One region of the Shewanella sp. GD04112 genome, then DNA from elsewhere that is predicted to be linked to it. Evidence: predicted binding sites of a transcription regulator. Region 1 holds the regulator's gene; the other holds the start of a gene.
The links. The regulator LexA, encoded in region 1, represses DNA repair genes until DNA is damaged. The targets are predictions, from matches to a motif close to TACTGTATNNNNATACAGTA.
Positions count from the first base shown of each region.

Region 2: the regulator LexA is predicted to act here: its motif matches at 1,826-1,845, upstream of N7386_RS21650 (S24 family peptidase).

Region 1 is NZ_JAOEAL010000001.1:4,691,513-4,696,793, forward strand. It holds gene plsB (glycerol-3-phosphate 1-O-acyltransferase PlsB) at 1-1,663, opposite strand, end outside; gene lexA (transcriptional repressor LexA) at 1,825-2,445, shown strand; gene N7386_RS20600 (SulA-like leucine-rich domain-containing protein) at 2,442-2,954, shown strand; gene coxB (cytochrome c oxidase subunit II) at 3,362-4,903, shown strand; gene ctaD (cytochrome c oxidase subunit I) at 4,913-5,281, shown strand, end outside.
Region 2 is NZ_JAOEAL010000002.1:43,262-48,542, forward strand. It holds gene N7386_RS21645 (Y-family DNA polymerase) at 1-1,005, opposite strand, end outside; gene N7386_RS21650 (S24 family peptidase) at 1,094-1,810, opposite strand; gene N7386_RS21655 (hypothetical protein) at 2,028-2,387, opposite strand; gene N7386_RS21660 (hypothetical protein) at 2,628-3,734, shown strand; gene N7386_RS21665 (PAS domain-containing methyl-accepting chemotaxis protein) at 4,118-5,281, shown strand, end outside.

The DNA.
Region 1 (5,281 bases):
ACAAATCTAACTGACGCTCGAGCAAACAACGCTCTAGGGCATTTTGCTCCGACGCCAATAGCACTAAGCTCGTCAAGGTGATAGAACTGGCGGCGGCAGCATCGTTAATACGGGTCATCACACGATTCGCTAACACGTTCACCGCAGGGGTTAACCAAGTCGGTTTTTGTTCGGGATCGTCGGCCACTTCAGCGCGCCAGTTAGGCGCGGTTTCATTCAAGAAGTTTTGCAGTGTAATCGGCTCACCAAAGTTGACATAACCTTGGCCAAAATTACCTAATTTACGAATAGCACCAAAAACTTGCCATACAGATTCTTTCTGTTTTTTCTTACCGCTCAACTCTTTATGATAAGTCGCCACTTCCATCACGTGATCGTAGCCTAAATACACAGGCACTAAGGTGACAGGGCGTTCGATACCACGCAGCACACTGTTGATCGTCATGGCGATCATGCCAGTTTTCGGCGCCAATAGACGACCGGTGCGAGAACGGCCACCCTCAGAGAAATACTCAACCGAATATCCCTTAGCAAACAGCTGATCGAGGTATTCACGGAACACGGCAGTATAAAGTTTATTGCCGTTAAAACTACGGCGAATAAAGAAAGCGCCACCACGGCGGAACAGCGGTCCCGCAGGCCAGAAGTTTAGGTTAATCCCCGCCGCAATATGCGGTGGCACCATGCCTTGGTAATACAGAATGTAGGATAACAGCAGGTAATCCATATGGCTGCGATGGCAAGGTACATAAACAATCTCGTGACCATCATGGTGCAGCTGACGGATTTGCTCGGCACCTTTGATATTGATACCGCTGTAGAGCTTGTTCCATAACCAAGTTAAGAAACGCTCAGCAATACGCACTAGGCTGTCGGAATAATTCGCTGCAATTTCATCAAGATATTCAATTGCTGTTTCACGGGCTTGGGTTTCGGAAATCTTCTTACTCGCCGCTTCTTCCTGAATAGCCTTGCGTAAGGATTCGGATTTCAGCAGGGAGTGGAACATTGCCTGACGATTCGGCAACACAGGCCCTGTCATCACTTTGCGTTGGCGGCGGAAATGCACCCTAGCCACCCGCGCCAGTTTATGGGCAATCCCCATATCGGTGCCGTGTTCGTCGGCCATGTAACGCAGCGATACCGCATTAGAAAACTGCACAAAGTTATGACGACCCAAAAATAAGATCATCAAGCACTTACGTAACCAAGTTGGATTCTCGCGCTCAAGAACAGCCGCCTTCATGGTGTCGTCTTCTTTACCCGGAGTACGGCCCCAATACAGACTCACAGGCACCAGCTGAATATCTAACTCTGGCTTTTCCTTATGGACGGCCAACAGGCGCATAAAACATTCGAGGAATGGCTCATTACTGGCACGCTCGCCAAACAAAGGCTTACGGCCTTCGAGGCAAACGACGCGGGGCGCGACAACGCCATTTACCACGAGCGGCTCATAGGGGCTTGGCAAACCCAGCTTAGTGGTGATTTCGCTTAACGCAGCAATATCACTCAGGGATTCTGTTTTCATTACATAAGCAAGCGGTCTGGAAGCGTCCAGATTCAGATCGGCAAAGGGATCCTGCGGCACAACAATAGTGTGCACTAAGTGTTTTTGGATCCAGCGTAATGATTTCAACCAAAGAGAGTCTTGTTTAGGCATTATTCTTATGCAATGTAAGTACGTTCATTAGCCCCATAGAATACCAGATTCTAGGGAATATTCGCTAATACTCTCCAATCGCGTTAAAAAGTGGTTAATACTTGCACTACGAATAATACTGTATATACTAACAGTAACTGTATAGAAAAACAGGAAAGAACATGAGACCGTTGACGCCACGCCAAGCCGAAATTTTAGAGCTGATTAAACGTAATATTGCCGAGACTGGCATGCCACCCACCCGGGCCGAAATCGCCACCCGTTTGGGTTTTAAAAGTGCAAATGCCGCCGAGGAACACCTTAAGGCATTGGCGAAAAAAGGCTGCATCGAGATCATGCCTGGCACTTCCCGCGGGATCCGCCTCCCAGTTGAGGAAGAAGATAACAGCGAATCTGGCTTACCACTGATTGGTCAAGTGGCTGCGGGCGAACCTATCCTCGCCCAAGAGCATGTCGAACAGTATTATCAAGTCGACCCCAGCATGTTCCACCCAGCCGCCGATTTCTTGCTGCGCGTCAGAGGCGACAGTATGAAGAACATCGGTATCCTCGAAGGGGATCTGCTCGCCGTTCATAAGGTACAGCAAGCGCGCAATGGCCAAGTAGTTGTTGCTCGCGTTGACGATGATGTAACAGTTAAACGCTTTGAAAAGAAAGGGAATCTCGTTTATCTACATGCTGAAAATGAAGATTACTCCCCGATTAAAGTCGATTTAAGTTTCCAAAGTCTAACAATTGAAGGGCTCGCCGTAGGGGTGATCCGCAATGGAGATTGGCTATGAACAAACTACTAGGTAATGCCCCGCGTCACCCCGGTTTATGGCTCGATGCGGTACGCGAAACCGATACAGACTGGCAGCATACGCCTATCATCACTATGCCCACCGAGAGCCAAGGGCGCCAAGAGCTAATGCAACTTAGCAAACAATTGGCACAATTGAGCCAACAAGGCCGCTGGGTCGTGCTCATCAACCCACCCAGTATTGGCTACAAGCAGTTACTGGCCAGCGCCGGCGTGCGTATGGATCGCATACTCTTAGTCCATGCGAAAGATGAAGTGGAAACCCTGTGGGCCATGGAAAAAGCCTTAACTAGCGGCACTTCCAGCGCAGTAATTACTTGGATCCACTCACTCGATGCCCGCGACAATCGTCGTTTGCAAATTGTGGCCAAGAGCGCCCGCGCCATGGGAATCGTGCTAGAAGGTGTCGTAAATCACTCACCTACGGACGCGACACTCAAGCAACCTGCTCACTTTGCCCAAGGTAGTTTTTTTAGCTCTGTTCATTAAAATTTTTGCACTGCGTATTTAGCCTTGAAAGCCGCCTCACCTGTGAATGTGGGGCTTTTTTTTTGGCAATTTTTCAGACAATTAGAAAAAGAAGTGATCTTGATCAATTTTTAAACAGCAAGTATGTTTGATTCAGGCGAGCATAATATATCGCCCATTTAGGCAAAAAATATCGACGATTTATCGAATATCTCTTGCCCACAAAAATCGAGAATAATGGGTTTATTCAGCAGTATGTGCCAGTGTGGCTAATACCAGCAGTAACAATACTTAATCAAAAGTAATCCGCCAACGCACGTTGAAGTCAGAGAAGCTTTTTTGGGAACTGAAGAGTTTGCATAGAGTTGAGACTTACTGTGTTGCTCTTCTTTGTAGTTGCTATTCGCAATTAGCAGAGGAGAAGTCTTGTGAAGCAATGGTTGTATTGTTTACTCGTGGTGCTATTCGCCCCACCGTTGGCCGCAGCGGACATGCGGTTCAACATGACCCCCGGCGTAACAGAAATCAGTGGCAAGGTTTATCACTTACACATGACGATTCTGTATATCTGCTGCGCGATAGGCCTAGTGGTTTTTGGCGTGATGATTTATGCCATGATCAACCACAGAAAATCCAAGGGCGCGGTCGCGTCTCACTTCCATGAGAGCACAAAAGTCGAAATCGCGTGGACGATTATTCCTTTTGTCATTCTGATCTTAATGGCGATTCCCGCCACGAAAACTCTGATTGCCATGGAAGATCCCAGTAATGCCGATCTCACGGTAAAAGTCACAGGTTCTCAATGGAAATGGCATTATAGCTACTTCGATCAAGATATTGATTTTTACAGCATTCTCGCAACACCAAGACCTCAAATCGAAGGAAGTGAAGCCAAGGGAGAGCACTACTTACTCGAGGTCGATAAACCCCTAGTATTACCCATCAATCGTAAAATCCGCTTCTTAATGACCTCAGAGGATGTCATTCACTCATGGTGGATGCCCGCCTTTGCGGTTAAAAAAGACGCTAACCCAGGTTTTATTAACGAGGCATGGACCCGTATCGACAAACCCGGCATTTACCGTGGCCAATGTGCCGAGCTTTGCGGTAAAGACCATGGTTTTATGCCGATAGTGGTGCAGGCATTACCCGAAGCCGAGTTCGATGCTTGGGTTGTAGAACAAAAACAAGCCGCCAATGCCGCAGCGCAAGCCGCACAAGCCGCGTTATCGCAAACACTGACAAAAGAAGAGCTGATGGCTCAGGGTGAGCAAGTTTACCTTGGTCACTGCGCGGCCTGTCACCAACCCAACGGTGAAGGTCTACAAGGAGTATTCCCGCACCTCAAAGGCAGCCCGATTGCGACCGGACCACTGAGCGGCCATCTTGAAATAGTGCTCAATGGTAAAGCGGGTACGGCCATGCAAGCCTTTGGCAAACAATTAACGACCCAAGAGATTGCCGCCGTGATTACCTATGAGCGTAATGCGTGGGGCAATAACACGGGGGATGCGGTGCAAGCCAAAGACGTTGATGCCCATAAATCCGGAGGCACCAATAGCGAACCAGTAGCAACGACTCCGCCTCCAGCAACCACCGATGCGCCAAAGCCAGCGACAGAACCCGTCGCCAGTGTCGACCCCGCGAGTCTTCCCACGCTTAGCCATGATGAACTGATGGCCGAAGGGGAAAAGACCTATGCCACGATTTGCGCCGCCTGCCACCAGCTAACGGGTGCAGGTATGCCTCCCGCCTTCCCCGCCCTTGCTGGCAGCGCTATTGCAACGGGTCCGGTCGCCAATCACATCGACATTGTGATGCACGGTAAACCGGGCACGGCGATGCAGGCATTTGGCACACAACTAACGCCACAACAGCTTGCCGCCATCATTACCTATGAGCGCAATGCGTGGGGCAATAATACTGGCGATACAGTGCAACCCGCTGATATTGCTCGCCATGGACAGTAGGGGATTAAGATGAGCACACTGACTCAAGATCAAATTGCCGCCCATGATGAACACCATCACGGTGCACCTAAAGGCATCATGCGCTGGTTACTCACCACCAACCACAAGGACATTGGCACCCTGTACCTGTGGTTTAGTTTCATAATGTTTTTAACCGGTGGTGCGATGGCTATGGTGATCCGCGCCGAACTCTTTCAGCCAGGATTACAACTCGTTGAGCCTAACTTCTTCAACCAGATGACCACAGTTCATGGATTAATCATGGTATTCGGCGCCGTGATGCCGGCCTTTACAGGGCTGGCTAACTGGCTGATCCCGATGATGATTGGTGCGCCAGATATGGCGCTTCCACGGATGAACAACTGGAGTTTCTGGATC
Region 2 (5,281 bases), on a different contig from region 1:
CATCAACGCTGGTTTTCCCAGGTTGTCGTTGAACATATCGAGCTGCAAGCCTGGTTCTATATCTAATAGCCCTACCCCAACGCGATAGTACGGCACTGCGGCATAACATGACTCAACCGCAGAGGTAATTTGCTGACTGATGATCATGCTGTCACTGGTGGGAGCTGGTAAATGAATTGTCCGACTGAAACCACTAACACCATGCTTGTCATACGCGGATGTTTGAGCAAAAAATACCAAGCAACGTGCTACCGATTTTTGACCCCTTAGCTTTCGAGCCGCTTCACACGCATGGAATGACAACGCCTCCTTTAACCCTGCTATCGTCGTTATTCGCTGGCCAACCGAGCGTGTAGAGAATATCTGTCGCTTATTAACGGGCATATCGTCCCAGCTAAACGCCTTTGTCCCATTCAGCTCGAAAACCGTTCTTTCGATGTTAACGCCAAACATTTTCCTCGCGGTCTTAGTCTTCATCTGGGCCAACTGCAGCGCCGTGTGAATCCCCATCGAACTTAGCCGCTGACCAATTCGTTTACCCACCCCCCACACATCGGTAGTCAACATCGCCCCTAAGATGGCTTCGCGATTATGCGCTTTAATCACGCAAACACCGCGATAGCCTAAGCGCTTCGCAGCATGATTTGCGGCCTTCGCCAGCGTCAAGGAATCCCCTAGCCCGACACCGATAGGCAATCTAACCTCGCGCCACACATCATGCCTTAGCTTACGGCCTAATTTTGATAGGTTTTGTGGTGTGTCGTTGCCAAATTCAGCAAAAATTTCGTCAATAGAATAGGGAAAATACGAATAGCACTCTCTCGACGCGACCCTCATGAACTGGGTGCTGATTGTTGAATACAACGCATAATTGCTCGAGCAAATGACCACCCCATTCGCCCGACAGAACTCGGCCACTTGAAAGTAAGGCGTGAATTTTTTAAGTCCCAACGCGGCCGCTTCTGGGCTTAACGTCACGATCATCCCGTCATTGTTCGAGACCACGATTAGTGCCTTACCACGATACAGAGGGTTAAAAATCTGTTCGCATGAGCTATAAAATTATTCCCGTCGCAAAGCGCGATAATACTGCTCATAGCAATAAACTCGGCTGTTTTAGTAGCCTAATTGATGCTGGCACAACACCCTCACACCAAAATCTATCATCCGGCTTGATTAACACCGGCTCAAAATCGTCGTTAGCCGATAACAGCCTGCTATTGGTGAGATCGAGGACTTTACAGACAAATTCGTTTTCGTACATGGCAATAATGACATCGCCTGAACCTGCGGTGAGTTGACGTGACACTATCAGGATGTCACCGGAGTGAATGCCCACCCCCGTCATCGAGTCACCTCTTGCACGGCCCACAAACGTCGATTCAACCAGAAGGTCATCAAGGCTTTTCAACACTAGAGGATCGCGCTTTCGTCGATGAAAGCGCACGGCACAAATGGCCACGCCCTGAATCTCTATCCCGTCTGTGACTGATATTTCGGAATAATGAGCATTGGTATTGGCATGAAGTTTATGATGGTCATGGTCTAGCTGCCGACAAACGGTTTCGCCGTCCACCAGCGCCAAAACGACATCTCCCCGCGTCGCAGTCAATGACTTATCAACGACAAGTAGATCTCCGGTAAATAGCCCAAGACCCGTCATAGCATCGTCGGTAACCTCTGCAAATACCGTTGCTGATGGGTGTGAGACAATAAGATTATTGAGGCTTAGCGCCTTCTCTTGGTATCCAGCGGCGGGGCTCTCAAAGCCGTGTATGCCTGCCGATGCCAAACCAATGATGACGTTCATAGGACAAATCACAAATACTGTACATTAATACAGTATAACTAATTATTGAAACATCGAAAATCCCGAAGATGATTTTTTGCGTAAAGAATACATGGAGGGAACAAATATTAAAAAGATAAGCACTCCATTACAGGGTTAGAAACTACTGCTTGGAAGTTGGGCCTACTACCATCGGGGTTGTAGGCCTCACTGTTTTGAAGAGTATTAGACAGGTGATTTATCGCGTGTAAGTCTCAAACACTCGGTCAATATCCAGCTTGAACGCATCAAGGTCAGGCATTTCTCCAGTATGCTCTACATACCCCCAGAAGAACTCAGCCAGCTCAGCCACAACGTCGAATACCGCAAGCCCTGAGAACGCTTTACCCTCGGCATAGAGATCTTCACCTTTTAGCCAAAACGCTTCAGACAGCGCAAACAGCTCCATCACAAAGTCATCTTCCCCCATCCCCAACACATCACCAATGACTTGCTCGTTGGGGCTCGTCGTCAACACGGCATTGGTCAGATAGTAGTGGTACATAGCGACCTCTGCATGGTTGCGCGGTGCAGTTGGCGTAGTTGCTAGTTCGGTCATTTTTTCTGTCCCATTCAGTTGATGTAGGAACATTCTATTACGGCGGCCGATTCTGGCCAATTTCAGGATTTACCCTTCTATATCAGCACCATACAAGACAAGAATGACGCAAATCACCACGGGAAACGGGAAACGATGTTTCCGTAAAAACATCGTTTCCATTGCAGAGTGTTGAATAACTGGCTACACTGTGATTTATCGATGTAAGTCATTAACTTTGAAGATGTTTGAGGCAAGCAAATGGAACAATTGGCAGTGAAACCGAAGGCAACTCTTGAGGAAGTGACTAAGCTCGCGAATGAAATGCTTAAAAACGGTGTCGAGCCAACGACACGTAACTTGAGCGTTCATCTGCAGGGCAGAACATCGTCGATCCAAGGGTTCTTGATTGAGTACAAAAATAATCTTGAGCATAGAAAAAATGCTATCGCGGAAGAGGTTGGAAGCCTTGCCGTAGCTAAGTTGCTGTCTCAAGAACTGTTGCTCATGATTGACCGTCGTAACGAATCGCTGACCGAGCAAGTTGCCCAGTTGACGCGAAACCTTGATGAAACGCTATCGCTGTTAAGTGACAGTGAAGATAAGTTAGAAAGCGTCTTGAATACTACGGCGGCTCAAGTTGCGGAGATTGAAACCAGCACCGCAGCCAAGGTCGAAAAGGCCCAATCCGCTGTAAGCCTGATAGAGCAACAACTGCGAGAGTTAAAGGCCACCAGCGAAAAGGCCATTGATGACGCAAGAAATCACGCAAAAGCCGAAGTATTAAAAGCAGAAGCATTAGTAGACGCAGCGAATGGGCGCGTTGCACAAGCAGAGACCGAATTAAGGGCATCTCGAGAGCAAATTAAATTACTCAGCATCGATTTTGCGAAGCGTGAACTAGAACAGCGAGAGTTAGAGCAAGCGAAGGCCACCATTGCAACTCTGCAGGCCACACTATCAAAGCAGCAAGACCAGATCTCATACACCACAGCGAACCTTGAGCGATTGACGCAGGACCGAACAGAATTAAAGGCTACAGAAGCCAAGCTAGGTAAGACTGCGGAAAATTTAACGGCAACCTTAGTATCGGTGCGCAATGAATTAGCAGACTCTCGAGCAAAACTAGCCGAGGTTAATGCAGAAAAGTTGGCATTTGAGCGTGATACGCAAAGACTTAATACAGATCTCAATAGTTATCGTCAGCAAGCAAACCAACTCGGAAGCGTCCAAGCTGAGCTTATTAGCGTCGAAAAACAACTGAATCAGGTGAAATTAGATCTATCTCAATCCGAGCGTGAACGGGAGATATTATCCCAAGCTCTAGCTGCCAACCGTGTGGCGGGCAGTCAGACCGAGAAAAAATAAGATATTTCGAAGGATGTTCGTGTTGGAGAGGAATAACTTTCATACTCCTTGTGGCTTACTTCTGGACAAAAACGTTTCAGAGCCGAATGACGGCTCTGTGCCAAAAGCGGAAATTCACTGAGATTCGATAAAATCGGCGCTTTTCACTGAAAGCGGACCATCATAGACCGAAGTTTTCTGATATTTTTTACCAATAGGCCAGTTACTCAGCTGTCTTAACTATGCCCCTCCACTTCCTTTATGTCGTTATTAAACAGCATTAAATGCCAAATCGTTCATTAAATAGACAAATATCTGATAAATTTGGTAATTGTCGAAAATTCATCTCGAATTCATTCTATTCAGATATAATTTGTTACATTTTCAATCGTACAGAGACTGCGATGTTCAACAAAAAAATCAAACAGGAAAACGAAAGACTGAGTACAGCTTTGTCAGAGGCTACCTCGGTGATTGCCGCAATCAGAGGCAGTGTTGCATTTATACAATTCTCCCCTGATGGTCATATTCAGGATGCAAACGATTTATTTCTGCACACTGTTGGGTATTCACTATCGGAAATTGTTGGCAAGCATCATTCAATTTTTTGTGATCCCAAATATTCCGCAAGCTATGAGTACAAGAACTTTTGGTCTGAGCTTGCCTCAGGCAAAGCGAAGCATGGCTCATTCAACAGAAAAACAAAGCGTGGAAAATCTATTTGGTTAGAGGCGACTTATTTTCCCGTGCATAGTGGTGTAGGGAAAGTATCAAGCGTGATCAAAATTGCCTCAGACGTAACTGAGCAGACATTAAAGTTAACGGACCAAAACGCGATATATCACGCACTAGATAAAGCTATGACTATTATTGAATTCACTCCCGGTGGTGAGATCGTTAATGCAAATAAAAACTTCCTTCAAGCTATGGGATATCAACTATCGGAGATCGTAGGCAGACACCATAAGATGTTTTGTGATGACAGTTTTTATAGAGAAAATCCAGAGTTCTGGAAAGACCTGGCTGTGGGTAAACTCAGCTCTGGTAAGTTTAAGAGATATGATGCCAGAGGTAATGATATATGGTTTGAGGCGAGTTATAACCCTGTAAAAGATAATGACGGCAAAGTCATCAAAGTTATCAAATTTGCGACTGCAATTACAGATCGTGTTATGCAGGCAATGAGGGCAAAACAAGCTGCCCAGGTTGCTCACGAAACAGCGCTTCAAACCTTTAATATCGCTGAACAAGGGAAGAGTCATATTGAATCCTCTTTAGATTTAGCAAGCGAGATATCCGAAACAGTTTTAACTACTAATCAAGTTATTCAACGATTAAGTGACCAAGCAAAAGAAATCTCTAGTATGGTCAATATCATTCGTAGCGTAGCAGAGCAGACCAACTTGCTTGCTCTAAATGCAGCTATCGAAGCAGCTCGTGCTGGCGAGGCTGGACGTGGATTTGCTGTTGTCGCAGATGAAGTCCGATCGCTGGCTTCAAGAACAAGCTCAGCGACTGATGAGATATCAAGTGTTGTTGCAAGAAATCTGGAAGTAACTAGTCAGGTT